4 regions of the Caballeronia sp. AZ7_KS35 genome follow, and region 1 is predicted to be linked to each of the others. Evidence: riboswitches for the same ligand, from Rfam matches in the RefSeq annotation. Region 1 holds a riboswitch; each other region holds the start of a gene.

Region 1 (7,331 bases):
CGAGTCGTGCATGATGCGTAACGCGTCCTCGCGCGTGTATGCGCCGCCGAAGGCATCGACGCAATCGGCGAGTCCGTCTTCGTGAAACGCGCCGGTCAAGACGAGCGTCGCGGCCATCGAAAGCAGCACCGCGATGCCCGCCGGAAACACGCGCAACGCCGCGAGATACACCAGCGCCGCGACGCCGCCGACCATCGCGCCGACGAGCGGAAAATAGCGCGCCGCCGCGTTCAGATAGTCGCGCTCGAAGCCGACCCAGCGCGGCACCGGCACGCGCGTGAAATAGCCGAGCGCGGTGAAGAAATAGCGCAGTTCGTCGAGCGGGCGCATCTCAGTCGGCTTTATTCGAGACGCCCGCCGACTCGAAGCTCGCCATTTCGTCGACGAACGCGACGGCCGCGCGCAGGATCGGCAACGCGAGCGCCGCGCCCGTGCCTTCGCCCAGACGCAACTCGAGTTGCAGCAGCGGCGCGGCACCGAAATGCGCGAGCATCCGGCGATGCCCCGTCTCGTTCGATGCATGCGCGAACACGCAATAGTCGAGCACGTCAGGCGCGATCTTCGATGCAACCAGCAACGCGGAAGTCGCGATGAAACCATCGACGAGTATCGTCATGCCCGCGCACGCGGCGGCGAGATACGCGCCCGTCATCATCGCGATTTCGAAGCCGCCGAAGGTCGCGAGCGTGTCGATCGCATCGCCTTCATCGCGATGCAGCGCGAGCGCTTTAGACAGCACCTCGCGCTTGTGCGCGAGTCCTCGCTCGTCGAGACCGGTGCCGCGCCCGACGCATTCGTCGATCGAAAGAACGCACAGACGGCTCATCAGACATGCCGCCGCCGACGTATTCGCGATGCCCATTTCGCCGAAGCCGATCACGTTCGTGCCGAGCGACGCGTGATGCCGCACGCGCGCCCCGCCCCGCGCGATGCCTTCGAGCGCGGTCTCGCGCGACATCGCGCGTTCGTGCGCGAAGTTGCGCGTGCCGAGCCCGAGCGACAGACGCTCGTATCCATGATCGATGGGAATCGGCGTCGCGACGCCCGCATCGACGACTTCGAGCGTCATGCCGACCGAGCGCGACAGCGCGTTGATCGCAGCGCCGCCCGCCAGAAAATTCGCGACCATCTGCGCGGTCACTTCCTGCGGATACGAGCTCACGCCCTCTTTCGCGATGCCGTGATCGCCCGCGAAGACGATCATCGCGGGACGCTCGATGCGCGGCTTCGCCGTGCGTTGAATCAGGCCCATTTGCAGCGCGATGTCTTCGAGCCGCCCGAGACTGCCGGGCGGCTTCGTCTTCGTGTCGATGATGCGGCGCAGTTCGCCTTCGATGGCGCGGTCGAGCGCGCGGGGCATCGGGATGCCGTTATTCGTGGACATCGGAATTCCTTTCATGAGCGAGGGATGGAAGGCACGAGCGCTTCGTGCTCGCCATCGCGAATCAACGCGAGCGGATAGCCGAATGCGGCGCTCGCGCGTTCGGCCGTGAGCACGTCGGCGACGAGTCCCGCATGAGCGCCGCCGTTGCCGTCGAGCAGAAGCGCGTGTGTCGCGAAACGGCGCGCGAGATTCAGATCGTGGCACGAGAAGATTACGGTGCGCTTGTGCGCGCGCGCCGCGTCGCGCAACGCGTGCAGGCAATCGATCTGATGATGCAGGTCGAGATGCGAAAGCGGTTCGTCGAGCAACAGCAGCGGCGCGTTCTGGCACAGCACGGCGGCGAGCGCGACACGCTGGCGTTCGCCGCCGGAAAGCGTCAGCACGTCGCGCGACGCGAACGATGCGAGACCCAACGTTTCGAGCGCGGCGTACGCGGCGGCGCGATCCTCGTCGCTCTCCCAGCCCCAGCCGGTGAGATGCGGAAAGCGGTTGAGCAGCACGGTATCGAGCACGCTCGCGCTGAAGGCGTCGTGCGCGGCTTGCGGCATCAAAGCGCGTGCGCGCGCGAGTTCCGTCGCGCGCCATGACGCGAGCGCGCGGCCGTCGAGCGACACGCTGCCCGATGCGGCTTTCGCAATCCCGGCGAGCACGTTGATGAGCGTCGTCTTGCCCGCGCCGTTCGGCCCGGCGATGCACCACATTTCGCCCGCTTCGATCGACTGCGTGAGCCCGTCGATGAGCGTGCGCTTATCCGCGCGAAGCACGATGGCGTCGAGCCGCAAAATCATCGCGGCCTCCGCAGCAGCATCCACAGGAACATCGGGACGCCGATCAATGCCGTGACGACGCCGACCGGCAATTGCGCGGGCGCGATCACCGTGCGCGCGACGAGATCGGCGGCCATCACCGCGAGTCCGCCCGCGAGCGCGGCGGCGGGCACGAGCATGCGCTGATCGTTGCCGAACGCGAGGCGCAACAGATGCGGCACGACGAGCCCGACGAAGCCGATGGTGCCCGCCGTCGTCACGGCGGCCGCCGCCGCGATCGATGCGACGAGATACACGCGCAGACGCAAGCGCTCGACCGGCACGCCGAGCGCGCGCGCGGTCGTATCGCCGCGCAAGAGCACGTTCAGTTGCGGTGCGACGGGAACGATGACCGCGAGCACGACGGCGAGCGCGATCAGCGCGGGCCATGGCGCCGCCGCGCCGTTGAGATCGCCCGTCAGCCAGAAGATCATGCCGCGCAAACGGTTCTCGGGCGCGACGCTCAGGATCAGCGTGATGAGCGCGCCCCATCCCGATGCGATCACGACACCCGTCAGCAAGAGCCTCGGCGATGCGTCCTGTCCGCTTTGCCACAAGTCCTTGCGCGCGAGTCCGAGGACCAGTACGATCGATGCGAACGCGCCCGCGCAAGCCGCGATATCGACGCCCCACCACGGCAGCGACCCGAGCATCGCGGCAAGCGCGAAGGTTGCCGCGCCGCCGGATACGCCGAGCACGTACGGTTCCGCCAGCGGATTGCGCAACAGCACTTGCAGCAGCGCGCCGGCGAACGCGAGCAATGCGCCCGACGCGAAGCCCGCGAGCGCGCGCGGCAGACGCAAGGTCAGCACGATGTCATCGGCGATATCGGGCGTCGCCGAGTGCGCGTGAAAGAGCGCGCCGATCGCGCGCGATACGGGCAATGCGACGCTGCCCATCGCGAGCGACGCGACCAGCACGACGAGCGTCGCTGCGCCGAGCGCGATCCAGATCGCGGTGGCGCGGCTCGCGTCCATCGCGCGCGGACGTTCAGCCACGCGGCTCACGACGGATGCCAGCCCAACGTGATGTACGCGCCGCGTCGTGGCGTGTTGTACGAGTAGGCAAGTTCATAGTCCTTGTCGAACAGGTTGTCGATGCGCGCCGTGACGTACCACGACTTCGAGATGTCGTAGCGCGCCGACAGATTCACGATGCCGTAGCCCGCGAGCGTCGAATTGTAATCGCTGCGTTGACCGCTCACGATCCATTCGCCACCGACGCGCCACGGCCCGATCGTGCGATGCGCCGTCAGCGTCGCGAAATGCCGCGCGCGCCGCGTCAAATCCTCGTGATTCGTTTCGTCGACGGGATTCTGGAACGTGACGCCCGTGCGCACATCCGTTGCGCCGACGTGCCCCGCCCACGATCCCTCGATGCCCTGCACCTTCGCGCGCCCGACGTTCTGCGCGACATAGTAGAAGCCGCCGTCGGACACGTAATCGATCAAATTCGAATAGCGCGTCTGAAAAAGCGTCACGCGCACCACGCCGAGCGCATTCGATGCGTACTGCAACGCCGCCTCGACCGAATGACTCCGCTCCGGCTGAATCGACGGATTACCGCTCAGCGGATAGTAGAGATCGTCGAAGCTCGGCGCGCGAAACGAGGCCGAATAGCTCGCGCTCGCCTTCCAGTGCGCGTCGAAGTTATACGCGTAGCCCAGATAGTAGCTGTTCGCGCCGCCGAAATCGGAATACTGATCGCGGCGCAGATTCGCCTGCAACTCGTTCGCGCCGATGTGCCCCACGTAACCCGCGAACATCGAATTCACATGACGGTCGGGCGCGCTGAACTGATCGGAATCGAGCGTCTGATCGAGATGCTCGTAGCCGAAGAGCAGCTTGTGCGCGTCGCTGATCCGCACGTCGTTCTGCCACGTATATTGCCGGTTCTCCGAATCGAAACGGCTCGTATAGACGCCGTTCTGCTCGATGTTCGCGCGGTCCTGTCCCTGCGCGATCGTGAAGTGCGTCGTCCAGTTATCCGTGACGCGGCCGTTCGCGAACACCGACGCCGAGCGCACGCGATCGTGCGTTTCGTTGATATCGGTCGGCTGGCCATAGGCATCGTCGAAACTGTTGATGCCGTTCGATTGCAGGAAGCGCACGCCCGCGTCCCACTTGTCGCTGAACTCGTGACGCAGCGTCGCCGCGACGCTCTCGTTCAGATAGCCGTTCGCGTTCGGATTGGCGCCGGGCGCGATTCCCGGATCGATCGACGAGAAGCCGTCGGTTTTCTCGCGCGAGACGTTCACGCTGAAGGTCGTGCGGCCGTCCTTGTCGAGCGCGCCGCTCACGCCCGCCGATTGCCGCTGCGTGTGATAGCTGCCGTACTCCGCCTCGAAGTTGAAGCGCGGCGGATGCGCCTCGCCTTCCTTCGTGAAGATCTGCACGACGCCGCCAATCGCATTCGATCCATAGAGTGCCGACACGTTGCCGTTCACGACCTCGACGCGCCCGATCTGGTCGAGCATCAATTGCGATAGCTGTGCCGCGCCGAGCGACGCCGATTCGACGCGCACGCCGTCGATCAGCACGAGCGATTGCGACGACGCCGCACCGCGTATGAAAAGCCCCGAGTTCGAGCCCGGTCCGCCGTTGCGCGTGATCTGCACGCCGGGCGCGAGCGCGACGAGTCCGAGCGCGTCGCTTGCGTTTGCATCGGCGATGTCCTGCTCGTCAAAAAGCGATGTCTGCGGAATCGATTCGGCAAGCGGCTGCGGCGCGCGCGTCGATGTGACGACGACGGGCGCAAGCGTTTGCGTGCTGTCTTCCGTCTGGGCCGCCTGTGCAGCGCCGGCGAACGGCAAGGCGCCGATGGCCGCAACGAGCGCGCCATGACGGGAGAGACCGCTTCTGAGCGCGGCCAGTGGCAATACCATGTGTGAAGTGTTCCGTTTCGCGTGAGCGCGACCCCGCTCCCCGCGAGGACGATGCGCGACGAACGCACCGCGCCATGCGCGCCGATGCGTCGGACTCCGGCCGGTATCCGGGCTGGCGATCAATCGTCTCGCCTTCCCGCGCATGGCGCGCAGTGGCATCGACACGTTTCTTGCAGTCGCGCGCGTGCGACGAATTTCGACACGCTCGCGCGGCAAAAACGCGCATGAGACGACTTGCAACTTGCGTTGCGGTCGCTTACCGTTGCGGGGGCAGCACAGGTTGGCTCGTCGTCGATTGCGGCGACTTCGCTCCCTGTTTCCCGTTTGACTGCATCCACGAGATCCGCGGATGCGAGCACCAAAAGTGCGGCAAGTGTAGGAGCGCGGTTCGGGGCCGTCAAGAAAACCGCGCGGGCAGACTGGCGCGGCGCATGACGAATCGAACGAGAAGCGAAAGAGAAGCGGCCGGCCTGTCATCACGAGCGTTGCGGGGCGCTCGCGTTTTCTGCACACGAATGCATCGCGACATGCGCTTGATTCGAAGGATTAAGCGCTAGATCGCGTGTTGTTACGTCTCGAAACGAGACATTTATCGGAAGCTCCGTTGAACCGCGCTAAAATGCGAGGTCTTTAGAGGACGCAGCACATGCTCAACGAACTCGAATCACTGTCAGGAAACATCGGCCGGCTGATCCAGATCAGCGAGCGCCACAAGCAGGCGCATCAAGCGCTGCAGGAACAACTCGAACAGCTGCGCGCCGACTATGCGAACGTGCAGGCCGAGCTCGCGCAAGTGCGCGAAGAGCGCGATACGCTGCAGTCCGAACGCGATTCGCTGTCCGCGAAAATCGACGACGCGCAAATCCGCCTGAACGCGATTCTCGAAAAGCTGCCGCGCGGCAAGTCCGCGCAACATGCCGAGTCCGACAATCAACTCGATCTCCTCGAAGCCGATTCCCGGGAAGCACATGAAACGGAATTGCACGGCGAGCATCATCAGGGAGAGAAGGCATGACGACCACGCAGATCGAAGTATCCATTCTCGGGCAGCCGTATCGTCTCGCGTGCTCGCCGGAAACCGAAGGCGCATTGCGTGAAGCCGTCGCGCGCGTCGACGCCGAAATGAACAAAGTGCGCAATGCAAGCAGCGTGCGCGGCACGGATCGCATCGCGGTGATGGCGGCGCTTTCGCTGGCGTCGGAATTGCTTAAGCTGCAGGACAGCGTGCGTCACGGCGAGGCCTTCCCCGCCGAAGAAATCCGCCGCACGATGCACTCGATGAACGAGCAATTGGGCGCGGTCATTGCGCAACACGAAGCGCAATAAGGCAGATGCGCGTCGAGTCAATCAGCGCGCAATGTCAATCGAAAAAAGAAACTGCCGAAGTAGCGTGAAGAGGCTGCAGAAGGCAAACGATTGGTGTAGAGTGACGTTTCCCTGCCTGGTACGCCAAGGTCATATATTCCTTGAACCAATGCTACATTGGCACGGTTGCGGAACCTTGCAGCACGGGCGCGCGCGTCGCTAGTCCGATGTACCCGAAGTGTTGCTTACCGCGACCAATCTTGAACCCAGGTTCAGGATGCCGGCCTAGCGGCTGTGGCGGGGACCTCATTCAAGAAACGGCATCGGTTTTTCCGATGCCGTTTTCGTTTGTCCCTGCCGTTCGCTCTTCGATTCATGCACACGACCATGCGCTACTGGCTGATGAAGTCCGAACCGGACGAAGCGAGCATCGATCATCTCGCGCACGCGCCGAAAAAAACCTTGCCGTGGACGGGCGTACGCAACTATCAGGCGCGCAACTTCATGCGCGATCAGATGCAGATCGGCGACGGCGTGCTCTTCTATCATTCGAGCTGCCCGGAGCCGGGCATCGCGGGCATCGCGAAAGTGTGCTCGACGGCGTATCCGGATCCCACGCAATTCGATCCGAAGAGCGATTACTACGATCCGAAATCGACGCAGGAAACGCCGCGCTGGATGCTCGTCGACGTGAAGTTCGTGAAGAAGACGCCGCTCATATCGCTCGCCGCGTTGCGCGAACATCCAGAGCTTGCCGACATGCAAGTGCTCGCGCGCGGCAACCGGCTCTCGATCACGCCCGTGACCGAAGCGCAATGGCGATTTATTACCGAGCACCTCGTCTAACAAGGAACTTACGACTTCACGACTGCGACTAAATCCCGTCGCACGTACGCGATGTCACGGAGTCCTTCGATGCTCAATAAGAAAACCGCCGCCGCCTTCGCCCTGC
Region 2 (7,331 bases), on a different contig from region 1:
ACCAGACGGCGCGGGCGGGCTTGTTCCCGACGCTCGATGCGGGCTTCGGCCCGACGCGCGAGAAGTTCTCGCCGGCATCGCAGTTCCTGCCCGCCGATGGCAACGTGCCTGCGCAAACGCTGTGGCGCGCGCAGGCGAGCGTGTCGTATGAAGTCGATCTGTTCGGCCGCGTGTCGAACTCGGTGCAAGCCGCGAACGCGGACACGCAGCAAAGCGAGGCGTTGTTCCGTTCGGTGCAGTTGGCATTGCAGGCTGACGTCGCGCAGAACTACTTCAATCTGCGCGAGCTCGATGCGGAAAGCGATGTCTTCACGCGCACCGTGCAGCTACGCGAGGAAGCGTTGAAGCTCGTGCAACGCCGCTACACCGAAGGCGATATCAGCGAACTCGACGTGGCCCGCGCGAAGTCCGAGCTCGCGACAGCGCGTTCGGATGCGATGACGGTGCAACGTCTGCGCGCGGCATCGGAACATAGTCTCGCGGTATTGCTCGGCAAGTCGCCCGCCGAATTCACGATGGCCGCGAATCCGCTCAAGCCGGTAACGGTGCGCGTGCCGCCCGGTTTGCCTTCGGCGCTGCTCGAACGTCGTCCCGATGTCGCGGCGGCGGAACGCGCGATGGCTGCGGCCAATGCGCGTATCGGCGTGGCGAAGGCGGCGTTCTTCCCGTCGCTCACGTTGACGGGCTCGGGCGGCTTCGAATCCGCGACGCTCGGCGATCTCTTCAAGTGGTCGAGCCGCACATTCCTGCTCGGGCCGTTCGCGGGTACGGCGCTGAATATCCCGATCTTCGATGGCGGCCGTCGCAAGGGCAATCTCGCGAATGCGCGCGCGATATATGAAGAGGATTCGGCGAACTATCGTCAGCAGGTGCTCGTTGCGTTCCGCGAGGTCGAGGACAATCTGTCGGATCTGCGCATCCTCGAAGATCAGACCGCGACGCAGGACGATGCAGTGAAGGCGTCGGTGCGTGCCGCGCAGTTGTCGCGCACGCAGTACACCGAAGGCGCGGTGAATTACCTCGACGTGATCGATGCGGAGCGCACCGTATTGCAGACGCAGCGCGCCTCGGTGCAGTTGCGGGGCACGCAGGCGGTATCGACGGTGAATTTGATCCGCGCACTGGGCGGCGGCTGGGGCGATGCGAAGCCCACGCCGGTGCCCGAGCCGAGTCTCGCGCAGAAGTAGCATGAAGATGGCCCTGCATCGCGCAGGGCCATTTTTTCTCGGGGCGCGCATCGATGACAGCTCGATTGTTCGCCTCCCGGAACATATGTCTTCACCTGCGGGGCGTTTATCCGCACGGCTCGAATCCATAGAATTTCAATCATGGGATAGGGAGCCGATGATGAAAGACTTGATCGCAAAACAACTGTATCAGCCGGCGGTGGTGTTGCCACTGCTACTGTTGACGCGCCTGATGGTCACGCTCGACTTCAATCTCGCGCAAGTAATGTTCGTGATGGTATTGAGAGGTTCGCAGCACGCATATCAGTTCGCGCTGCGTCATGCGGTTTCGCGTCAGCGCAATGGCGCGAGCGTGAAGCATCTGCCCTGCAACAACTGCTGCTGACGCGCGCCGCGCTATCGACCTCAATACACTTCGGGAACGTACATCTCATCCGGCACGGGCTGGCGCAAATAATCGGGGTTGAACACGCGGTCGGGCAGTTCGATCGGCGGATGCTCGACATCGTGATACGGCACCTGACTCAGCAAGTGATGAATGCAGTTCAGGCGCGCACGTTTCTTGTCGACGGCATGCACGACCCACCACGGCGCTTCGGGAATGTGCGTGCGCTGAAGCATCACTTCCTTGGCCGCCGTGTAGGCCTCCCATCGGCGGCGGCTCTCCAGGTCCATCGGGCTCAGTTTCCACTGCTTCAAAGGATCTTCGATACGCGCCTGGAAGCGCACTTCCTGTTCGTCGTCGGTGATCGAGAACCAGTACTTCACGATCTGAATGCCGCTTCGCACGAGCATCTTCTCGAACTCGGGAACCGAGCGGAAGAATTCCTCATACTCTTCGTCCGTGCAGAAGTTCATCACGCGCTCGACGCCCGCGCGGTTATACCAGCTTCGATCGAACAGCACGATCTCGCCCGCCGCCGGCAAATGCGACACGTAGCGCTGGAAATACCATTGCGTGCGCTCGCGATTGTTCGGCGCGGGCAGGGCGGCCACGCGGCACACGCGCGGATTCAGCCGTTGCGTGATGCGCTTGATCGCGCCGCCTTTGCCCGCCGCATCGCGTCCCTCGAACAGCACCACGAGCCGATGCCCCTCGTGCACGACCCAGTCCTGCAGCTTCACGAGTTCGCCTTGCAAGCGAAACAGCTCGCGAAAATAGGTCTTGCGTAACTGACGCTCTTCATCGGAGAAAGTCGATTCGCCGTCCAGGAAGCGATCGTCGATCTCCATCTCGAACTCTTCGTCGTAGCTGTCGATGATGTCGGCGTGGAAACGGCGCTGCTTTTCCGTCGTGTTCATGAGGGGCTCCGTGGCGTTCTTGGGCTGCCGCCGTCGCGATGACGGTCGCGGCGCGGGACGGCCGATTGTGACGACATTCGATGGCAGTCACATGACAGCGGCTGATTCGTTCATTCTAGCGAGCGATTCGCTGCTTTATGACGCGGCGTCGCGCGCCGTTAGAATGTTCCGGCACTTCGATGGCATTTTGAAGTTCGATTTCATCTTCCCCATATCAAGCGAGCGAACGCGATGACCGCAACGATCCATAGTTTCGACGAAGCTCAAACCGCGCGCCTCGTGCCGTATGACCGGCTTGTCGACACCCTCGCCGCGACGATGCTCGATTACGCGGCGGGACGCATCGTGAGTCCAGAGCGCATGGTGGTGCCGATCGAAGGCGGCGTGATGTTGTCGATGCCCGCGAGCGCCGCCGATCTCGCGATGCACAAGCTCGTGAACGTTTGCGCGGGCAACGGCGCGCTCGGCCTGCCGACGATCCACGGTCAGGTGACCGCCTACGATGCCATGACAGGCGTGCCGCAATTCATGCTCGATGGCCCGACGGTGACGGGCCGGCGCACGGCGGCGGTATCGATGCTCGCGATCCGCGCGCTTCACGATGCCGCGCCGCGCGAGGTGCTCGTCATCGGTACGGGCAAGCAGGCTGCGTATCACGTCGAGGCGCTCGCCGCTATTTATCCCGATGCGCGCATCCTCGTGCAAGGCTCCCGTCCCGGGCGGGCGCGCGAGTTCTGTGCGGCGCATGCATCGCTTTCGAAGCAGCTTGCCGCGCTCGACGAGTCCACGATTCCCGATTCGATCGATGTCGTCATCGCCGCGACCACGAGCAAGACGCCGGTCTATACGTTGCCCGCGCGCGCGGGCCGCCTCGTGATCGGCGTGGGCGCATTCACCGCCGATGCCGCCGAGATCGCCGCCGCGACCGTGCATGCAAGCGCGCTTTACGTCGACGACCCTGCGGGCGCGCGTCACGAAGCAGGCGATTTCATTCTCGCGAGCGTCGAATGGAACGATGTGCACGCATTGGCGGTCGCGCTCGCGGCGCCGTCCAAAGCCGTTGATGCATTGCAACCGGTGATGTTCAAATCGGTCGGCTGCGCGGCTTGGGATCTTGCGGCATGTCGCGTCGCGCGTGCGGTTTTGTCGGAGGAAAGCATCGCGGCGCGCTAGGCCGTGCAAGGGAACGCCAGCTTGGAACGGTACTTGCTGTAGGTCTCTTTAATGACAGAGACGCCATAAGCGTCACATGACAAACGGCGCCAAGGTGCGCCACAGCAATCGAGCCAGCGAACTAACCCATGAAAAGTCGATACGACAGCAAGTGGCACCCGTGGATTCCGGCGCGCGACGACGGACGTGAGGGCGCGGGTGGCGCGGCGGACGGGGAACGCCAGACGACTCCGCATGCGAGCGCGGCGCCGCCTGCGGCTTATTTCATCTCGGTTCTTGAGCTTGCGACGGGCGAGAAACTCGGCAATGACGAGCGTCTGCGCGCCGTCGCGATGCTGGAATCGCAATTCGGTGCGGGGCGTCCGCGCACGCTGAAGGAAGCGGTGCGAATCTGCGCGGCGGCGATCGATTCATCGACGCTGCAGCGCATGGCGCGCGGCGCAAAGGCCTAGAAAACACGTCTGAAAAGACAGCTTCGGCGAAGCGCGTTTTTTCACACGTGTGTAAAACGCGCGTGCTCGCTGAAAAGTGCGCGAACGTTCGGTTGCGCCTTGACCGCTCTATTTGACGGTCTGAATGACTTCGAAGCCCTCGAATTCCGGATGACCGAGATAAAGCTGGCGCGTCTCGCCGCCGGCATTGCGATGCGCGGCGCGAAACGCGTCCGAACGCGTCCAGTCTTCGAAGGCTGCCTGATTCGCCCATATCGTATGGCTCGAATACAGAACGTGATCGTCTTTCACCGGCCCTTTGAGCAGATGAAACTCGACGAACCCGGGCACATCCTTCAGATGCGTATCGCGGCTCGTCCACAGACGTTCGAAGTCGGCTTCGGCGCCGGGCACGATCTTGAAGCGGTTCATGGCGATATACATGTCGATGCGGTTCCTTCGAAGTAGTGACTCGATTGAGCGGATAAGAACGATCAGTCGCGCCCGAGTTCGACGATGGTCGTGAAGCCGCCGAAGAACATGCGTTGAGGATCGAACGGCGTCTCGCCGGATTCCATCATCGTTTTGAGGCGCGGGTCTTCCATCACTTTGGCGTTGACGCTATCGCGCTGCTCGCGCGATTCGTAGACGATATACGAGAACGCGACGGTCTCGCCTTCCTTCATCTGCACGCTCTGTGGAAACGATGTGAGCTTGCCGGGCTTCACGTCGTCGGCGATGGTTTCCACGAACTCCAGTGCGCCGTGTTCCAGCCAGATCTTGCCGGCGGCTTCGGCCATGCGGCGATAAGCGTCGACCTTGTCGATCGGTACAGGTACGACGAATCCATCCACGTAGTGCGCCATCTGAGTCTCCTGGTTGAGTCGAACGCGCACCGCGCACGCGATGCGCTGTCTGCTTTGAGCTATTCGTATGCAGCGAAGTTCAGGGCGGTCCACGTATCGGCGGGCGAGGCGCGTTCCAGCACCGTGGACGAGAGCGGCGCGAAGTTCATCCCATAGATCGATGTGAGCGGCATGCGAAGCGCATGCGCGAGCGCCACTTTCACGACGATCGCATGCGTGACGACGATGCAGCGCCCCGCGTCGAGCCGGTCGATCGAAGCGAAGCCCTCGGCGACGCGCGCGGCGAGCATGGCGACGCTTTCGCCGCCGTGCGAACGCGCATCGGGATCCGCGAGCCATGCAGCGACATGTTCCGGTTCGCGCTCGCCCGTTTCGCGTATCGAATGCCCGCGCCAGCGGCCATAGTCGATGTCGTCGAACGCGGGAACGATCTCGAATGCATCCGCGATCCACGCCGCCGTTTCACGCGCGACGCGCGCGGGACTCGCAATCACGCGCGTGTCGGGCAAGGCGTGCAATGACGCGAGCTGCGCGCGCGCATCGCGCTCGGGAGGTTCGTCGCCGGTGGGAAAGTGCCCGGTTTTCATCGCGCGCGTGGCGGCGTGACAGAGAAGAATGAGTTCCAAGGCAGGTGGCGGTCGAATCGGAATCGTTTTACTTTGCAGCGGATCATCATAGAATGGCAAGCTTGCAGTGCGAGGAAGCCGGTGCAAACCCGGCACGGTCGCGCCACTGTGTGCGGTACGTCAACGCGAAAGCGCGGCGCCGCGAGTCAGACCCCGCTGCATGCTCTTCGTCAATCGGGACGCGCTTTTCCCTGGAGAACCACCATGAATGCTTCCAACGCGCCGGTCTTTTCCGCTCCGGTTTCCCCGTCACTCGATGCACCCGTGCCCATTCCGGTGCGTGAAGTGTTGCCGTGGGCCGTCTTCATCGGCCTCATTCTGCTGATCGCAATCTATTTCGTCGGCGCCGAACAGGGCGCGACGTCGATTTTCTCGGGCACGTACGTCCACGAATTCGTGCATGACGGCCGGCATTTGCTCGGCTTTCCGTGCCACTGAGGAAGCATCATGATTCGCACTTTGCTGATACGCGGCATGATCGCGGGACTGGTCGCGGGCCTGATCGGCTTCGGCTTCGCGCGTGGGTTCGGTGAACCGTCGGTGGCACGCGCCATCGCGTTCGAGGAACAGCACGAGCATGAACACGAACATGAGCACGGTCATGCCGATGCGGCTGCCACGCCAGCGCATTCGCACGATCACGGCGACGAAGCGCTCGTGTCTCGCGATACGCAAGCTGGCCTCGGCCTTCTGACCGGCGTCGCCGTGTTCGGCACCGCGCTCGGCGGTCTCTTCTCGCTCGTGTTCGCGTTTGCTTATGGACGGCTCGGCGCGTTGCGCGCGCGCGGCACGTCGGCATTGCTCGCGCTGTTCGGCTTCGTGAGCGTCGCCATCGTGCCGTTCCTCAAGTACCCGCCCAATCCGCCCGCTGTCGGCAATGCCGAGACCATCGGGCCGCGCACGGCGCTTTTCTTCGGCATGGTGGCGATTTCCATCGCGGCTGCCGTCTTCGCCGTGCGCTTGCAGCGGCGCATGGTGGCGCGGCATGGCGGGTGGAACGCGACGCTCATCGCGGCGGCTGCGTATATCGTCGTGATCGTGGCGGCGCAGGTCGCGCTGCCGTCCGTCGATGAAGTGCCCGCGGATTTCTCCGCTTCGCTGCTGTGGAATTTCCGCGTGGCCGCTATCGGCATGCAGGCGCTGTTATGGACGACGCTCGGTCTCGTGTTCGGTGCGCTCGCAGCGCGTGAACTCGAGCGGCCGGCGGTGAGAAGAATGGCTGCGGCGTAAGCGGTTCGGCGTCGCTCATGAAGCCCGCGCTTCGTCAGGAACGCGGGCTTTTCGTTTGCTCTTTCGCCGCACGACGCTTGAGCAATTCATCGAACAGATCGAGCTTCGCGGCATCGTCCATCGATCTGAAGGTCTTGATTTCCTCGCGGCTTCGGAAGCAGCCGAGGCACAGGCCCGTTTCCTGATCGAGCTTGCAGACATCGGTGCATGGCGAGCCGATGGGTTCCTGCGCTTTCGCGCGTTCGATGGTGAAAGCGAGATCGTCTTGCGTCGTTGTCATAGTGATTCGCCGCGAAAGAGCGCAGCGGCCGCGGCCGGATTCGACGGCCAGTAAGCGTGCATGTAAGTGGCCGACACCGAACCATGCCGATAGAGCGCTTCGCCTTCGCTGCCGGTCGTGGCATGAGCGGCCTTGAGCGCCGGCTGCATCGGCGTGTCGAGCGTCGAGTAGTGGAATGTGTGACCGGTCATCGCGCCATGCGTCGTGTCGATGCGCTGCATCGCGAGGCGCGACAG
Region 3 (7,331 bases), on a different contig from region 1:
GGCGCTGCCATCCTGCGCGATGGCGAGCACGGGCGGTTCGTTGCCTTTGTCGGCGAGACAGGATGCAAGCGCGCGAATCACGATGCCCGCGGAACACAGCGCGACGATCGCCGCGCCCGACGCATACAGACCACGCACGTGCGCGCCGAAGTCGTCATACGCGATGTCCGCGCTCACGCGGCTCGCCAGTCCATGCACGCGCGATTGCGGAAAGCGCGCCTGAATGCGACGCGCGGTATCGAGCGCGCCCGCGCCGAGCACGACGATCGCCATCGGCATGGAAGCCTTCATGCACGCCATTTTTTCCCCGGCACGACGAGCAGCGAGAAATACGGCGATGCCATCGGATCGACTTCATCGAGCGGCACGATGCGCTGGTTGGTCATCGTCGCGCGCTCGACATACAACGCGCGATCGTCGAGGCCGAGTTCGCCCAGCACGCGCCGCACTTTCTCGAAGTTGCGGCCGAGCTTCATGATGACGGCCGCATCGGCTGCTTCGAGACGGCGCTTCAGATCGTCTTCAGGCAGCACGCCCGACAGCACCGACAGGCTCTGATTGCGATACACGAGCGGCACGCCGAGCACGGCCACGCCGCCGAGCATCGAGCACACGCCCGGCACGACCTCTGCATCGAAGCGTGCTGCGAGACGATCGTGCAGATACATGTATGAGCCGTAGAAAAACGGATCGCCCTCGCAGATCACGGCGACATCGCGTCCGGATTCGAGATGACCGGATATCGTGAGCGCGGCTTCGTCGTAGAACGCGCTGATGATCGTCTCGTAGCAGAGCGGCGGTTCGAGCGCTTCGGTCGTCACCGGATAGACGAGCGGCAGGCGCATCTGCGTATCGTCGAGATGCGATTCGATGATGCCGAACGCATTACCCTTCTTGCCCTTTGCGACGAAATACGCGACCACCGGCGCGGTCTTCAAAAGCCGCAGCGCCTTCACGGTGATCAGCTCCGGATCGCCCGGGCCGACGCCTAATCCAAAGAGACGTCCGCGCATCATTCGGCCTCCGAAGCAAGTGCGTTCACTGCGGCCGCTGCCATCGCGCTGCCCCCGCGCCGGCCGAGCAGCGCGACGAAGGGCACGCCGCGGCTATCGGCGGCGAGCATCGCTTTCGATTCCGCCGCGCCGATGAAACCGACCGGAAAGCCGAGAATGAGCGCGGGCTTCGGCGCGCCGGCATCGATCATGTCGAGCAGATGGAAGAGCGCGGTCGGCGCGTTGCCTATCGCGACGATCGCGCCTTCGAGTTGCGCACGCCATAGTTCGAGCGCGGCGGCCGAGCGCGTGTTGCGCATCGCGCGGGCGCGCTCGGGAATCGAGGGATCGCTCAAGGTGCAGATCACGCGGTTGTCGGCGGGCAAGCGCGCGCGCGTGATGCCCTCGGCGACCATGCGCGCATCGCACAGGATCGGCGCGCCTGCTGCAAGCGCCTTTCTTCCGATGCTGCCCGCGCCGGGCGAGAAGCGCAGATCGCTCACGATATCCACCATGCCGCACGCATGGATCAGCCGCACGGCGAGCTTCTCCAGATCGGCGGGAATGGCGGCGAGGTCGGCTTCGGCGCGGATCGTCGCAAAGGACTGACGATAAATCTCCGCGCCGTCGCGGATGTAGTCAAGCATCGGCATGGCTCCGGGCGAGCCGTTCGGCCGCCTCTTCGATGGTCAGATTGCGCGCGACGGCTCGTGCGTCGCGATGTAAGTCGTATCGTCCGGGCGCGACTGCGTAGAGCGTGACCGGAACCGGATGCGCCGCCGCGCACGAACGCTCGCAGCCGCTCAGATGCACCTGCGTCCCGTCATCCGAAGGCAGGAGCGCGGCGAGCCGGTGAGCATCGGCTTTGGTATCGGCACGGCTCTTTGCGCAGCGTTCCGAACCCGCGCACGCGATGAGGCGCGCGAGCGGTTTGTGCGCGCCGGTTGCAAGGCCGAGCGCGTGCAGCCCTTGCAGCATGTCATGCGCTGAATGCGCCGCGAGGCCGGGAATCAGCACGCTTTGCCACGGCGTCATCGTCAGGCGGCTTGCGCCGTGTGCGTCGGCGAGATTGGCGAGCGCTTCGAGCGTCGTCGCATCGAGACGGCCCAGCGGCGTTTGCGCACCCGCGTACCACGTCGCGCGATGCGGCTCCTCGTGCGCGCCGAGACGCAGCGATGCATCGGCGGGTGCGCGTGTCCATGTCGCGATATCGGCGTCGAAACGCAAGGCGTCGAGAAAGCGCGCAACGCCGATACGCGCAAGCAGATCGCGCATGCGATGTTCTTCAGGCGTCGCCAGCGCGAGAAAGCTGCGCAACACGTTCAGGACGAACATCACGAGATCGTCGCGCGAGATCGCGCCGAGCGCCGGATCGCGCATCGTTCCGGCGAGGCCGAATGCGAAGCGCGCGCCATCGTCGATGGCGGAAAGCCAAAGATCGTGCGGATGATCGAGCATCGCGAGGCGCTCGCCGGCGTCGAGCTGGAGCGCGAATTTCGGCGACAGCGCATGCAGCGACGCATCGGCCTGCATCGCATCGACGATCCGCGCGGCGAGCGCGCGCGTGCCGTCGTCCGCGAGCGGGCTCAGCATTACGTTGCGGATGTCGTCTGCGCCCGCCGTCGACGGGCCGAGGCCCGCGTCGAGGGCGATGTCGACGAGCGCGGCGTGGGCATCGTCGCGAATGCCGCGCAGTTGCAGATTCGCGCGATTGGTCACTTCGATCACGCCCGAGCCGTACTCGCGAGCCGCGCGCGCGACGGCCCGCGCCGCCCGCGTGCTCAACACGCCGCCCGCGAGACGCAGACGCGCAAGGCCGCCATCGCGCGCGGGCACGATGCGCATCAGGCCCGGGCATGCGGAAGCACGCGGCGTTGCGTTGAGCGATGAGCGGTCGAAAGAATTCAAAAGCGTGACCCGTTGGGCTTCGCGCGTGATGAGCGAACCGGTACACCCCGCCCGGTCGGCGTCGCGCGAATGCGTTGGGTCGGCAGGTCTCTTGGCTGGCAGGTCGACATTCGCGCCGGCCTTCCCGGTAAAAACCAGTGGCAGTGGAGCGCGGACTCGCTGCGTACAATTGCGGGGGCAGCCACAGTTTCGCTGTGTTCCCTTTTAAGCCCTCGGTCTCACGACCCCGGGCGCCGACGGACCTGTATTATGCCCGCTTTTATCGACCCTCCGAGCGCTTCCGGCATGTATCCGGGAACGCGATCGGAATCGCAGCAAGGAGACCGCGCATGTCGAACTGGCTGACCGTGGTGGGCATCGGCGAAGACGGCTGGCACGGACTTTCCCGCGCCGCGCGTCGCGCGCTTCTCGACGCCCAGTCGATCCACGGCGGCGAACGTCATCTCGCGTTGCTGCCGGATCGCATCGCCGCGCGCCGCATGCCGTGGCCGAAACCCTTTTCGCTCGATGCCGTGCTCGCCGACCGCGGCGACGGCAAAACGCGCATCTGCGTGCTCGCGAGCGGCGATCCGATGTGCTTCGGCGTCGGCGCGACGCTCGCGCGCGAAGTCGCCAACGGCGAAATGCGCGTCATTCCCGCGCCGTCGTCGCTGTCGCTCGCGGCGGCGCGCCTGTGCTGGGCGCTCCAAGACGCCGTCTGCGTATCGCTCGTCGGGCGGCCGGCGGCGTCGCTGCTCGCGAATCTGCATCGCGGCGTGCGCCTCATCGTGCTGAGCGCGGACGGCACGACGCCCGCCGCCGTCGCCACGCTTCTGACCGCGCATGGTTTCGGCGCGAGCCGCATGACCGTCTTCGAGCATCTCGGCGGCAGCGACGAACGCCGCATCGACGAGCGTGCCGACGACTGGCGCGAGCCCGTCGTTGCCGCGCTCAATCTCATCGCGATCGAGTGCCGGACGCACGCCGGCCACGCCGGGCCGCCGCTCACGCCCGGTCTCGCCGACGACGCCTACCGCCACGACGGCCAGTTGACGAAGCGCGACGTGCGCGCCGTGACGCTCGCGCGCCTCGCGCCGCAGCCCGGCGAACTGCTGTGGGACGTCGGCGCGGGCTGCGGCTCGATCGGCATCGAATGGATGCGCGCGCATGGCGCGTGTCGGGCGATCGCGATCGAAGCGAACGAGAGCCGTCAGCGTCTCATCGAATACAACCGCGATGCGCTCGGCGTGCCCGCGCTGCAACTCGTCAGAGGCGAAGCGCCCGCCGCGCTCGACGGCCTTCCCGCGCCGGACGCGGTGTTCATCGGCGGTGGATTGACGGTGCCGGGCCTGCTCGATGCGTGCTGGGCGCGTCTGCGTCAGGGGGGGCGGCTCGTCGCCAATGCGGTGACGCTGCAAAGCGAGGCGGCGCTCGTCGAATGGCGCGCGCGCCACGGCGGCGAGCTGACGCGCATCGGCGTCGCGCAGGCGGAACCGCTCGGCAGCTTCGACACGTGGCGTCAGGCGCTGCCGATCACCGTCCTGCACGCGAGCAAACCGTGATGCGTCATGCGTGAAGAGACGCCGGAGAAAGCCGCGCCGCTGCGCAGCGGCTACACGACAGGAAGCTGCGCGACCGCGACGAGTCTCGCGGCCGCGCGCCTCTTGCTGCTCGGTGAGACGAGCGAGCGCGCGGAGATCGTCCTGCCGAAGGGCCAGCGCGTGACGATGATGCTTTCGTTCTGCCGCCGTTTACCCGATGAAAGCGCCGCCGCCGAAGCCGGCGTCATCAAGGATGCGGGCGACGATCCCGACGTCACGCACGGTGCGCTCGTGTTCGCGCGCGTGCGACTGTCGGAGGAACCGGGCGTGCGCTTTCATGCGGGCGCGGGCGTCGGCACGGTGACGCGCGCGGGCCTCGCGCTCGCCGTCGGCGAACCGGCGATCAATCCGATGCCGCGCAAGATGATGACCGAGCATCTCGACGCGCTCGCAAAAAGCGTCGGCTATCGCGGCGGTTTCGACGTGACCATCGGCGTGGAGAACGGCGAAGCGCTCGCGCAGAAGACGATGAATCCGCGCCTCGGCATCGTCGGCGGATTGTCGATACTCGGCACGACCGGCATCGTCAGACCGTTTTCGTGCTCGGCGTACATCGCGTCGATTCATCAGGGCATCGATGTGGCGCGGGCGAACGGGTATCGGCATATCGCCGCGTGCACCGGCAACCAGAGCGAGGACGCGATGCGCGCGCGCTACGGCCTGCCCGACATCGCATTGATCGAAATGGGCGATTTCGTGGGCGCGGTGCTCAAGCATTTGCGCCGCGCGAGCGTCGACAAGCTGAGCCTGTGCGGCGGCTTCGGCAAGCTGTCCAAGCTCGCGGCGGGGCATATGGATCTGCACAGCCGCAGTTCGAGCATCGACTTGCCGCTGCTCGCCGTCTGGGCCGCCGATGCGGGCGCGAACGCCGAACTGCTGGCGTCGATGCGCGCGGCCAACACGAGTCAGGAAGCGCTCAAGCTCGCACGCGCGGAAGGCATCGCGCTCGGCGATATCGTCTGCCGACGCGCGCGCGATGTCGCGCTCGACGTGCTGCCGCCAGGCATCGAAGTCGAGACCTTCGCGATCGACCGGCGGGGCAATATCGTCGGGAGCGCGGCATGACGCGCGTGCTGCTGCTCGGCGGCACCGGCGATGCGCTCGCGATCGCGCGTGCGCTTCCTGCGACGCACGTCTACAGTCTCGCGGGCCTCGGGCGCGTGCCGGGCGATCTGGCGTGCACGGTGCGCGTCGGCGGTTTCGGCGGCATCGACGGGCTCGTGCGATATCTGCGCGACGAGCACATCACGCTCGTCGTCGATGCGACGCATCCCTATGCCGCGCAGATGAGCCGCCACGCGTTCGATGCCTGCGCGCTCGCCGACGTGCCGCTCTGGGCGGTGCGCCGTCCCGTATGGCAGCCGCAGGCGGGCGACGACTGGCGCGAGGCGTCGGACTGGCGCGAGATCGTCGAATGCATCGCGCCGTTTCATCGGCCGCTTTTCACGCTCGGGCGCGAGGCGCTCGCGCATCTGCACGACATTCCCGCGTCGCAGCACTGGACGATTCGCTGTCTCGACGCGCATCCGGGCAACGCGCGCGCGAGCATTGTCGATGCGCGCGGTCCGTTCGATCTCGCCGGCGAGCGCGCCTTGTTCGACGCGGCGCGTATCGATGTCGTCGTCAGCAAGAACAGCGGCGGGCGGGCGACCGAGGCGAAGCTCGCGGTCGCGCGGGAACGCGGTATCGCCGTCGTCATGCTCACGCGGCCCGCGCTTCCCGACGCCGACCGCATTTTCGACGACGCCGCCAGCGCCCGCGACGCGCTTCAACACTGGCTCACCAGACCATGACCGTTTATTTCATCGGCGCCGGACCGGGCGATCCCGAACTCATCACAGTAAAGGGGCAGCGGCTGATCCGCGCATGTCCCGTGATTCTCTACGCCGGCTCGCTCGTGCCGACGCAAGTCCTCGACGGACATCGCGCGCTGAAATGCATCGACACGGCCGAGCTCGATCTCGACGCGATCGTCGCGCTCCTGCAGGAAGCGCACGCGAACGGGCACGACGTGGCGCGCGTGCATTCGGGCGATCCGTCGCTGTACGGCGCGATCGGCGAGCAGATTCGCCGGCTCGACGCGCTCGCGATTCCCTACGAAGTGGTGCCGGGTGTCACGGCGACGGCGGCATCGGCGGCGGCGCTGAAGCGCGAACTGACGCTGCCCGGCATCTCGCAGACCGTGATCTTCACGCGCTACGCGACGAAGACGTCGATGCCCGAAGGCGAGAGCCTCGCCGATCTCGCGCGTCATCGCGCGACGCTCGCGATTCATTTGGGCGTGCGGCATATCGAGCGCATCGTCGCGGAGCTCGTGCCGCATTACGGCGCGGAGTGTCCCGTCGCGGTCGTGTTTCGCGCGAGCTGGCCGGACGAGACGCGCGTCGAAGGGACGCTCGCGAACATCGCGCCGAAAGTGCGCGAGGCGGGCATGGAACGCACGGCGATGATTCTCGTCGGACGCGTGCTGGCCGCCGACGGCTTCGCGGAGTCCACGCTCTACGCGAAGGATCGATGACGCGATGCGCGACCTCGACGCCGTCTTCGATGCGCTCGCGAAATCGGCATTCCGGCGCCGTTTCGCGCTCGGCGTGCGTGAGGGGAAAGTTTTAAGGGAGAAGGGCGTCGACACGGTCGTGGCGCAGGCGCATGAGCTGATCGGCAAGCGGCTTGCGCCGCAAGCGCCGCTGAACGACGGCAAGCAGACACCGTTTCGCGGGCATCCTGTGTTCATCGCGCAGCACGCGACGGCGACGTGCTGCCGCTCGTGTCTCGCGAAATGGCACGGCATCGCGGCGGGAAAAGCGCTCGACGACGCCGAGCGCCAACATGTCGTCGATGCCATCGAACG
Region 4 (7,331 bases), on a different contig from region 1:
AAGATCGGCGAGCGTCGTTTGCGCGATTGCATCGGCGGCGCGGTCGAGCCGTGCGTCGAGGCCCGCGATTTCATCGGGCTGCGTGAGACCGAGATGACGCTCGGGCAAGGCGATATCGTCCGCATTCGACAGATGGCCGCAATAACGCAAGTCGACGGGGATAGTCTCCGACAACATCTGCGCATGGCGCGCCGATGCAACGCGATTCGCGAGCACGCCATGAAAGGGCACATCTTCGCGATAACGCGCGAGCCCGAACGCAATGGCGCCGAACGTCTGCGCCATGCCGTGCGCGCCGATCACCGCGAGCACCGGTACGTTGAACGTGGCGGCCAGATCGGCGCTGCTCGGCGTGCCGTCGAAGAGACCCATCACGCCTTCGATGAGAATGAGATCGGCCTCGCGCGCGGCCTTGGCGAGCAACGCGCGGCACGCATCGAGCCCGACCATCGACAGATGCAGCGAATAAACGGGCGCGCCGCATGCGTGTTCGAGAATCATCGGATCGAGAAAATCCGGGCCGGTCTTGAACACGCGTACCTTCAGTCCTCGGCGCGTGTGATGACGCGCAAGCGCCGCCGTCACCGTGGTCTTGCCTTGATGCGACGCACTCGCGCCGATGAAGAGAGCGGGGCAGTCGGGCATCGCTCAGAACTCGACGCCGCGTTGCGCTTTCACGCCTTGCTCGCGATACGGATGCTTCACGAGCCGCATTTCCGTGACGAGATCGGCAAGTTCGATCAACGCATCGGGCGCGTGGCGACCGGTCACGACGACATGCAGCATCGCGGGCCGCGCCTTCAGCACGTCGAGCACTTCATCGAGCGGCAGATACTCGTACTTGAGCACGGTGTTGAGTTCGTCGAGCACGACCATCTGATATTCGCCGCTCTCGATCATGCGGCGCGCTTCGTTCCAGCCCTTGCGCGCGGTGGCCATGTCGGCTTCGCGATTCTGCGTGTTCCAGGTGTAGCCATCTCCCATGGTGACGAAATCGCAATGCGCGATTGCGCCGAGGAAATCGCGCTCCGATGTATGCAGCGCGCCCTTGATGAACTGCACGACGCCGAGCTTCATGCCGTGTCCGAGCACGCGCACCGCCATGCCGAACGCGGCCGTTGTCTTGCCCTTGCCGTTGCCGGTATTCACGATCAAAAGGCCTTTCTCGTGATCGGCGGCGGCCTGCTTTTTCTCGTGGCCTTCCTTGCGGCGCTGGGTCATGCGCAGATGCGATTCGGTATCGGTTTTCACGGGAGCTCCAGAGAAAGACGGCCGTATCGTACAACAGGCGGCGGCTTAATTCTGCGCTAACAGACGGCAGGCATCATGCAATCAACGTAATCACCGACTCGAGGAGCAAGCAAATGGACGCGCTCTATCTCTATCTGGAACTCGTCGCGCTTGGCGTTCTCGTCTGGCTTTGCCGCGACAAGTTCAAACCGGTCGTGGCGAAGCCGCTCGCCGAAACGCCGCGTCCGCGCACGACCGCAAGACCGGTATTCATGTTCCGTTCGCGCGGGGCGCATGCATCGCTGCGATCGCGACGGTTACGCCACAATCGATCGTCTTTGGCACGATGAGCGTTCGCGCGTTGCCCGCGAGCAGCGCGCAAGGCTCGCATACGCCATCGACGTTCATATGCGCCATTGCATGATGCGATATCGCCGTGCGCGGCGCTTGCGCGATTTCATCGGCGCCGTAGAAGCGCAATGTCAGACGATGACGCTCGCAGAACGCGAGCAGTCCCGCCTCGTGCCGTTTCGCGTCGATGCTCGCGATGATGGCGATGTCGCCGAACGCAAGCGTGCCCAAAGCGCCGCGCACGGCGTGCTCGATTGCGTCGGCGCTCGCGCCCCGCCTGCAGCCGATCCCCACGGAAAGACGCGTGACAGCGGGCTGATTCATGTGAGCGATGACGGATTCCATGTGCGCCGACCTTACCACCTTTCTTGACGCTCGCGCCCGCCGGGCCTAGACTTTCACGCAGTTTTGGTGCTCGCGCGCGGATTCTCTCGTGCGCAGTTAAACGGGAAGCAGGGCGCGTTCCTTTCGATTCGTCGAACGCACGTCAACCTGCGCTGCCCCCGCAACGGTAAGCGATTCACCGCGCACGGCATTTTCATCGCGTGTACGGGAAGCCGGCTTCGAAGCCACTGCGCGTGAGAAACGCGCGGGAAGGCGAAGCGGCGTCGTCGTCAGCCCGGATACCGGCCAGACTTTGAGCGGGGCTTGCTGTCGCGGGGATGCGGCGCGGCCCATGATCCATAAAAGCGTGCGTTTCCCTTTCATCCAGCCGCGTTGCCAGGCATCGCGCGACATGAAGCGCATGCAACCGAAGCCACGGAGCGACGATGCAAACCCGCAAGATTCCCGTCACGGTCGTGACCGGCTTTCTCGGCAGCGGCAAGACCACACTGATGCGGCATATCCTCTCCAATGCGCAAGGCAAGCGCATCGCGGTGATCGTCAACGAGTTCGGCGAGCTCGGCATCGACGGGGAGATCTTGAAAGGTTGCGGCATCGGTTGCGACGATGAAGCCGGCTCCAAAGACCGCAATCTGTACGAGCTCGCGAACGGTTGTCTCTGCTGCACCGTGCAGGAAGAGTTCTATCCGGTCATGGAACAACTCGTCGAGCGGCGCGAGAGCATCGATCACGTGCTGATCGAAACGTCCGGTCTCGCTTTGCCGAAGCCGCTCGTGCAGGCGTTCAACTGGCCGTCGATCAAGAACGCATTCACCGTCGATGCCGTCGTGACCGTGGTCGATGGACCCGCTGCCGCGAGCGGTCAGTTCGCGGCGAATCCCGTCGCCGTCGATGCGCAACGCAAGGCCGATCCCAATCTCGATCACGAATCGCCGCTGCATGAACTGTTCGAGGACCAGCTTTCGTCTGCCGATCTCGTCATCGTCAACAAGACCGATCTCATGGATGATGAAGCGCTGCGAAAGGTCGAAGCGCTCGTGCGGCCCGAGATTCCGCCCGAAGTGAAGATCGTGCCCGCGCAGATGGGCAGGCTCGATGTGCATACATTGCTCGGTCTCGAATCGGCATCGGAAGAGACGATTCATTTGCGGCACGATCATCACGGTTCGCCCGATGAAGCAGGCCACGCCGATCATCATCATGACGAGTTCGATTCGGTCGTCGTGCATGGCAACGTCGAATCGCGCGAGCAGGCGCTGGCCGCGCTGCATGCGCTCGTCGAGCAGCACACGATCTATCGCGTGAAGGGTTTCGCTGCGTTGCCGGGCGCGGCGATGCGGCTCGTCGTGCAAGGCGTCGGACGACGCTTCGACAGTTACTTCGACCGCCGCTGGGAAGCGGGCGAAGCGAAGACCCAAAGCCGCTTCGTGCTGATCGGCGAAGACCTCGAACGCGCGACGCTGCAACGCGCGTTCGACGCCGCGCTCGCGAGCGCGCCCGTGCAGGCGTAACCGCGATGCATCTGCTCCGCACGACGCCGGGAGGCTTCGTCGACGACGCGCAGGGCGTCATGCGTATCGATCAGACGAGCGCGCCGATCGTCGTGCTCAGCTCCGCCGATACGACGCTCGCGTTGCTCGCGAGCGCGTTTCCGCGTCTCGAGCCGGGCTTTCCCGACGTGCGGCTCGCGAATCAATCGTTTCTGCGTCAGCCCGCATCGGTCGATTTCTATGTCGACGATGTATTGCGTCACGCGAAGGTCGTGATCGTCGATCATCTCGGCGGCGAATCGTACTGGCCGTACGGCATCGAGCGGCTCGTCGCGCTCGCGAAAGAGCGCAAGCAGATGCTCGCGATGTTTTCGGGCGATCTCACCGAGGACCCGAATCTTATCGGCAAGAGCACGGCCGATGCAGCGTTTTGCCGCGAGCTGTCGCGCTATCTGCGCGAAGGCGGCGCGCGCAATGCCGAGGAGTTTCTACGCGCGATCGCGCATCGCGCGTTCGGCTTCGGGCGCGAGCCGCAGCCGCCGAGTCCGCTGCCCGCCGTCGCGATCTATCATCCCGAGCGCGATATCGCGGTCATCGACGACTGGCAGGCGCGCTGGACCGAAGGCGCGGGCGTCGCCGCGATCCTGTTTTACCGCGCGCATTTGCAATCGGGCAATACGGCCGTGTTCGATGCGCTCATCGAAGCGCTCGAAAAGGAAGGCATGAATCCGTTGCCGATCGCGATTTCGTCGCTCAAGGAAAGCGTGAACCGCGAAGTGGTCGAGCGTTTGTGCGCGCAGCATCGCGCATCGCTCGTATTGAACACGACGGCTTTTGCGGCGAGCGTGATCGGCGAGGACGAAGCATTCGAAGTCGCGGGCGATGCGCCCGTGCTGCAAGTCATCCTGAGCGGCGGCAATCGCGATGACTGGCAGAAGGACAATCACGGCCTGAATTCGCGCGACGTCGCCATGCATGTCGCGCTTCCCGAAGTCGATGGCCGCATCATCACGCGCGCCGTGAGTTTCAAGGGGCTCGCATATCACTGCAAGCATACGCAGGTGGATGTCGTGCGCTATCAGGCCGACGCGGAGCGCGTGCGCTTCGTCGCCGAACTGAGCCGGCGGTGGTCCAAGCTGCGTCATACGCCGAACGCGCAGAAGCGCATCGCGCTCGTGCTGGCGAACTACCCGGCGAGCGAAGGGCGCATCGGCAATGGCGTGGGACTCGATACGCCCGCATCCGCGATCAACATTCTGTCGATGCTCGCGCGAGAAGGCTATCGCGTCGGCACCATGCCGGCGAACGGCGATGCGCTCATCGCCGCGTTGACGGAAGGCGTGACCAACGATCCCGTCGTCCGCGATATGCGCCCTGCGTTGCAGAGTCTTTCGCTCGATGACTATCTCGACGCGTATCGCACACTGCCCGCCGATGCGCGCGCCGCGCTCGAAAAAACCTGGGGCGCACCCGAAGACGACCCGACGATCAGACGCGGCCGTTTCATGATCGCGGGCTATCGCTGCGGGGAAGTGTTCATCGGCATTCAGCCTTCGCGTTCGCGGCAGCGCAACGATTACGCGAGCTATCACGATGCCGAACTCGTGCCGCCGCATTCCTATCTCGCGTTCTATTTCTGGCTGCGTCTGCGCTTTCAGGCGGATGCGCTCGTGCATGTCGGCAAGCACGGCAATCTCGAATGGCTGCCGGGAAAGAGCGTCGCGTTGTCGTCATCGTGCTGGCCGGATGCGATTCTCGGACCGATGCCGCATCTCTATCCGTTCATCGTCAACGATCCGGGCGAAGGCAGTCAGGCGAAGCGCCGCGCGCAGGCCGTGATCATCGATCATCTGATGCCGCCGCTCACGCGCGCCGAGAACTATGGGCCATTGCAGGATCTCGAGCGTCAGGTCGACGAATACTACGAAGCGTTGATGGTCGATGTGCGCCGCGCGAAGCTGCTGCGCAAGACGATTCTCGCGAACATCGTCGAGAACCGGCTGCACGAGGAACTCGGGCTGGATGCGCCACGCGATACCGTGGGTGAAGACGCGTTGCTCACGCGCGCCGATGCCTATCTCTGCGAACTGAAGGAAGCGCAGATTCGCGACGGCCTGCATGTATTCGGTGTCTCGCCGCAAGGCGTGCAACGACGCGACACGCTGCTCGCGCTCGGCCGCTTTCCGATCGGCGACGGCCAGGGCGCGAACGCGAGCCTGATCGTCGCGATCGCACGGGATCTGCAATTGCCCGATATCTTCGATCCGCTCGATGCGGATTGGGCCGCGCCGTGGACCGGCCCGCGTCCGCAAGCACTTGCCGATGTGAGTGAAGCGCCGTGGCGTCATCAAGGCGATACGCGCGAGCGCCTCGAATCGTTAGCGATGCAACTATTGTCCGATGCTGACGCAGCCGCGCCCGGACCGCGTGCATCGCTCGTGCTCGAACGTCTGCGTGGCGATGTGCTCGCGCGGCTCGATGCGTGCGGCCCGCAAGAGCTGACGCAACTGAAGCGAGGTCTCGAAGGCCGTTTCGTGCCGCCGGGTCCGAGCGGCTCGCCTTCGCGCGGCAGACCGGACGTGCTGCCCACCGGCCGCAACTTCTATTCCGTCGATACGCGCGCATTGCCGACGCAAGCCGCATGGTCGCTCGGCGTAAAGTCGGCGAACGCATTGGTCGAACGCCATGTGCAGGATCACGGCGATTTTCCGCGGGCAATCGGCTTGTCGGTGTGGGGCACGGCGACGATGCGGACCGGCGGCGACGATATCGCGCAGGCGTTCGCGTTGATCGGCGTGCGGCCCAAGTGGGCGGCGGGCAGTCATCGCGTGACCGACTTCGAGATTCTGCCGATCTCGATCTTCAACCGGCCGCGCATCGACGTGACATTGCGCGTATCGGGCTTCTTCCGCGATGCGTTCGCGAATCTCATTCATCTCTTCGATGCGGCGGTGCAGGCCGTCGCCGAATTGGACGACGAGCCCGCCGATGTCAACCCGATCCGCGCGCGCATCCTTCGTGAGCGCGACGAGCTGATCGCGCGCGGCATCGAGACGAAGGACGCGCGGCGTCGAGCGGGCTGGCGCGTGTTCAGCACGAAGCCGGGCGCATACGGCGCGGGTCTGCAGGAACTGATCGACGCAAAGCAATGGCAGACCGATGCGGATCTTTCCGCCGCGTATCAAAGCGCGGGCGGCTACGCGTATTCGCAATCGGGCGATGGCGTCGAAGCACGCGCGAGCTTCGGCGCGCGGCTATCGACGCTCGATGTCGTCGTGCAGAACCAGGACAATCGCGAACACGATCTGCTCGATTCGAACGACTATCACCAGTTCCAGGGCGGCATGGTCGCGGCCGTGCGCTATCTGTCGGGCGTGCAGCCGCAGACGTATAACGCCGATCACAGCAATCCCGCTGCGCCGCGCGTTCGCACGCTGAACGAAGAGATTGCGCGCGTGGTGCGTTCACGCGTGGTCAATCCGAAGTGGATCGATGGCGTGAAGCGGCACGGTTACAAGGGCGCGTCCGAACTCGCGGCGACCGTCGATTACCTGTTCGGCTACGACGCCACCGCGCGCGTCGTGTCGGATCATCAGTACGCGCTGGTCACCGATGCCTATGTGAACGATGCCGACACGCGCGAGTTCATTGCGCAGCACAATCCGCACGCGTTGCAATCGATCTGCGAGCGTCTGCTCGAAGCGATGCAACGCGGTCTGTGGCAGCAACCCGCTGGCTATCGCGAGCAGGTCGAACGGCATCTGCTCGATGTCGAACAGCACATCGAAGGCCGACATTCTTGAACGAATCCATCACATCTGCCGTGTTTCCTTTTTCGGCGCTCGTCGCACAGGCGCCCTTGCAGCAGGCGCTTTTGCTCGCGGCCGTCGATCCTTCGATCGGCGGCGTGCTCGT

What was found. A riboswitch is a leader RNA that binds a small molecule or an ion and turns the genes downstream of it on or off. The one in region 1 is predicted to bind cobalamin.
Region 2: it holds a riboswitch for cobalamin, as region 1 does, so the genes downstream of both, NCT05_RS20345 (CbtB domain-containing protein) here and NCT05_RS04255 (TonB-dependent receptor domain-containing protein) in region 1, are expected to answer to the same signal.
Region 3: it holds a riboswitch for cobalamin, as region 1 does, so the genes downstream of both, cobG (precorrin-3B synthase) here and NCT05_RS04255 (TonB-dependent receptor domain-containing protein) in region 1, are expected to answer to the same signal.
Region 4: it holds a riboswitch for cobalamin, as region 1 does, so the genes downstream of both, cobW (cobalamin biosynthesis protein CobW) here and NCT05_RS04255 (TonB-dependent receptor domain-containing protein) in region 1, are expected to answer to the same signal.

The regions. Positions count from the first base shown of each region.
Region 1 covers NZ_JALQDV010000001.1:889,492-896,822, reverse strand. Annotated here, with positions in the region: gene NCT05_RS04275 (adenosylcobinamide-GDP ribazoletransferase) at 1-330, opposite strand, end outside; gene cobT (nicotinate-nucleotide--dimethylbenzimidazole phosphoribosyltransferase) at 332-1,384, opposite strand; gene NCT05_RS04265 (ABC transporter ATP-binding protein) at 1,396-2,172, opposite strand; gene NCT05_RS04260 (FecCD family ABC transporter permease) at 2,169-3,197, opposite strand; gene NCT05_RS04255 (TonB-dependent receptor domain-containing protein) at 3,194-5,074, opposite strand; cobalamin riboswitch at 5,156-5,453, opposite strand; gene NCT05_RS04250 (ATPase) at 5,721-6,089, shown strand; gene NCT05_RS04245 (cell division protein ZapA) at 6,086-6,400, shown strand; RNA gene ssrS (6S RNA) at 6,506-6,687, shown strand; gene NCT05_RS04235 (EVE domain-containing protein) at 6,767-7,225, shown strand; gene NCT05_RS04230 (SIMPL domain-containing protein) at 7,295-7,331, shown strand, end outside.
Region 2 covers NZ_JALQDV010000032.1:127,173-134,503, reverse strand. Annotated here, with positions in the region: gene NCT05_RS20385 (efflux transporter outer membrane subunit) at 1-1,187, shown strand, start outside; gene NCT05_RS37025 (hypothetical protein) at 1,189-1,572, shown strand; gene ppk2 (polyphosphate kinase 2) at 1,593-2,489, opposite strand; gene lhpI (bifunctional Delta(1)-pyrroline-2-carboxylate/Delta(1)-piperideine-2-carboxylate reductase) at 2,721-3,662, shown strand; gene NCT05_RS20365 (hypothetical protein) at 3,791-4,114, shown strand; gene hmuQ (heme-degrading protein HmuQ) at 4,223-4,537, opposite strand; gene NCT05_RS20355 (DUF1428 domain-containing protein) at 4,588-4,959, opposite strand; gene NCT05_RS20350 (histidine phosphatase family protein) at 5,019-5,585, opposite strand; cobalamin riboswitch at 5,634-5,760, shown strand; gene NCT05_RS20345 (CbtB domain-containing protein) at 5,790-6,023, shown strand; gene NCT05_RS20340 (CbtA family protein) at 6,033-6,815, shown strand; gene NCT05_RS20335 (DUF1289 domain-containing protein) at 6,850-7,095, opposite strand; gene NCT05_RS20330 (cobyrinic acid a,c-diamide synthase CobB) at 7,092-7,331, opposite strand, start outside.
Region 3 covers NZ_JALQDV010000032.1:108,052-115,382, reverse strand. Annotated here, with positions in the region: gene cobJ (precorrin-3B C(17)-methyltransferase) at 1-300, opposite strand, end outside; gene NCT05_RS20280 (precorrin-2 C(20)-methyltransferase) at 288-1,016, opposite strand; gene NCT05_RS20275 (precorrin-8X methylmutase) at 1,013-1,639, opposite strand; gene cobG (precorrin-3B synthase) at 1,632-2,900, opposite strand; cobalamin riboswitch at 2,965-3,153, opposite strand; gene cbiE (precorrin-6y C5,15-methyltransferase (decarboxylating) subunit CbiE) at 3,230-4,441, shown strand; gene NCT05_RS20260 (cobalt-precorrin-5B (C(1))-methyltransferase) at 4,448-5,545, shown strand; gene NCT05_RS20255 (cobalt-precorrin-6A reductase) at 5,542-6,273, shown strand; gene cobM (precorrin-4 C(11)-methyltransferase) at 6,270-6,998, shown strand; gene NCT05_RS20245 (DUF4186 domain-containing protein) at 7,003-7,331, shown strand, end outside.
Region 4 covers NZ_JALQDV010000032.1:119,428-126,758, reverse strand. Annotated here, with positions in the region: gene NCT05_RS20330 (cobyrinic acid a,c-diamide synthase CobB) at 1-645, opposite strand, end outside; gene cobO (cob(I)yrinic acid a,c-diamide adenosyltransferase) at 649-1,251, opposite strand; gene NCT05_RS20320 (cobalamin biosynthesis protein) at 1,501-1,926, opposite strand; cobalamin riboswitch at 1,973-2,230, shown strand; gene cobW (cobalamin biosynthesis protein CobW) at 2,352-3,437, shown strand; gene cobN (cobaltochelatase subunit CobN) at 3,443-7,219, shown strand; gene NCT05_RS20305 (magnesium chelatase ATPase subunit I) at 7,216-7,331, shown strand, end outside.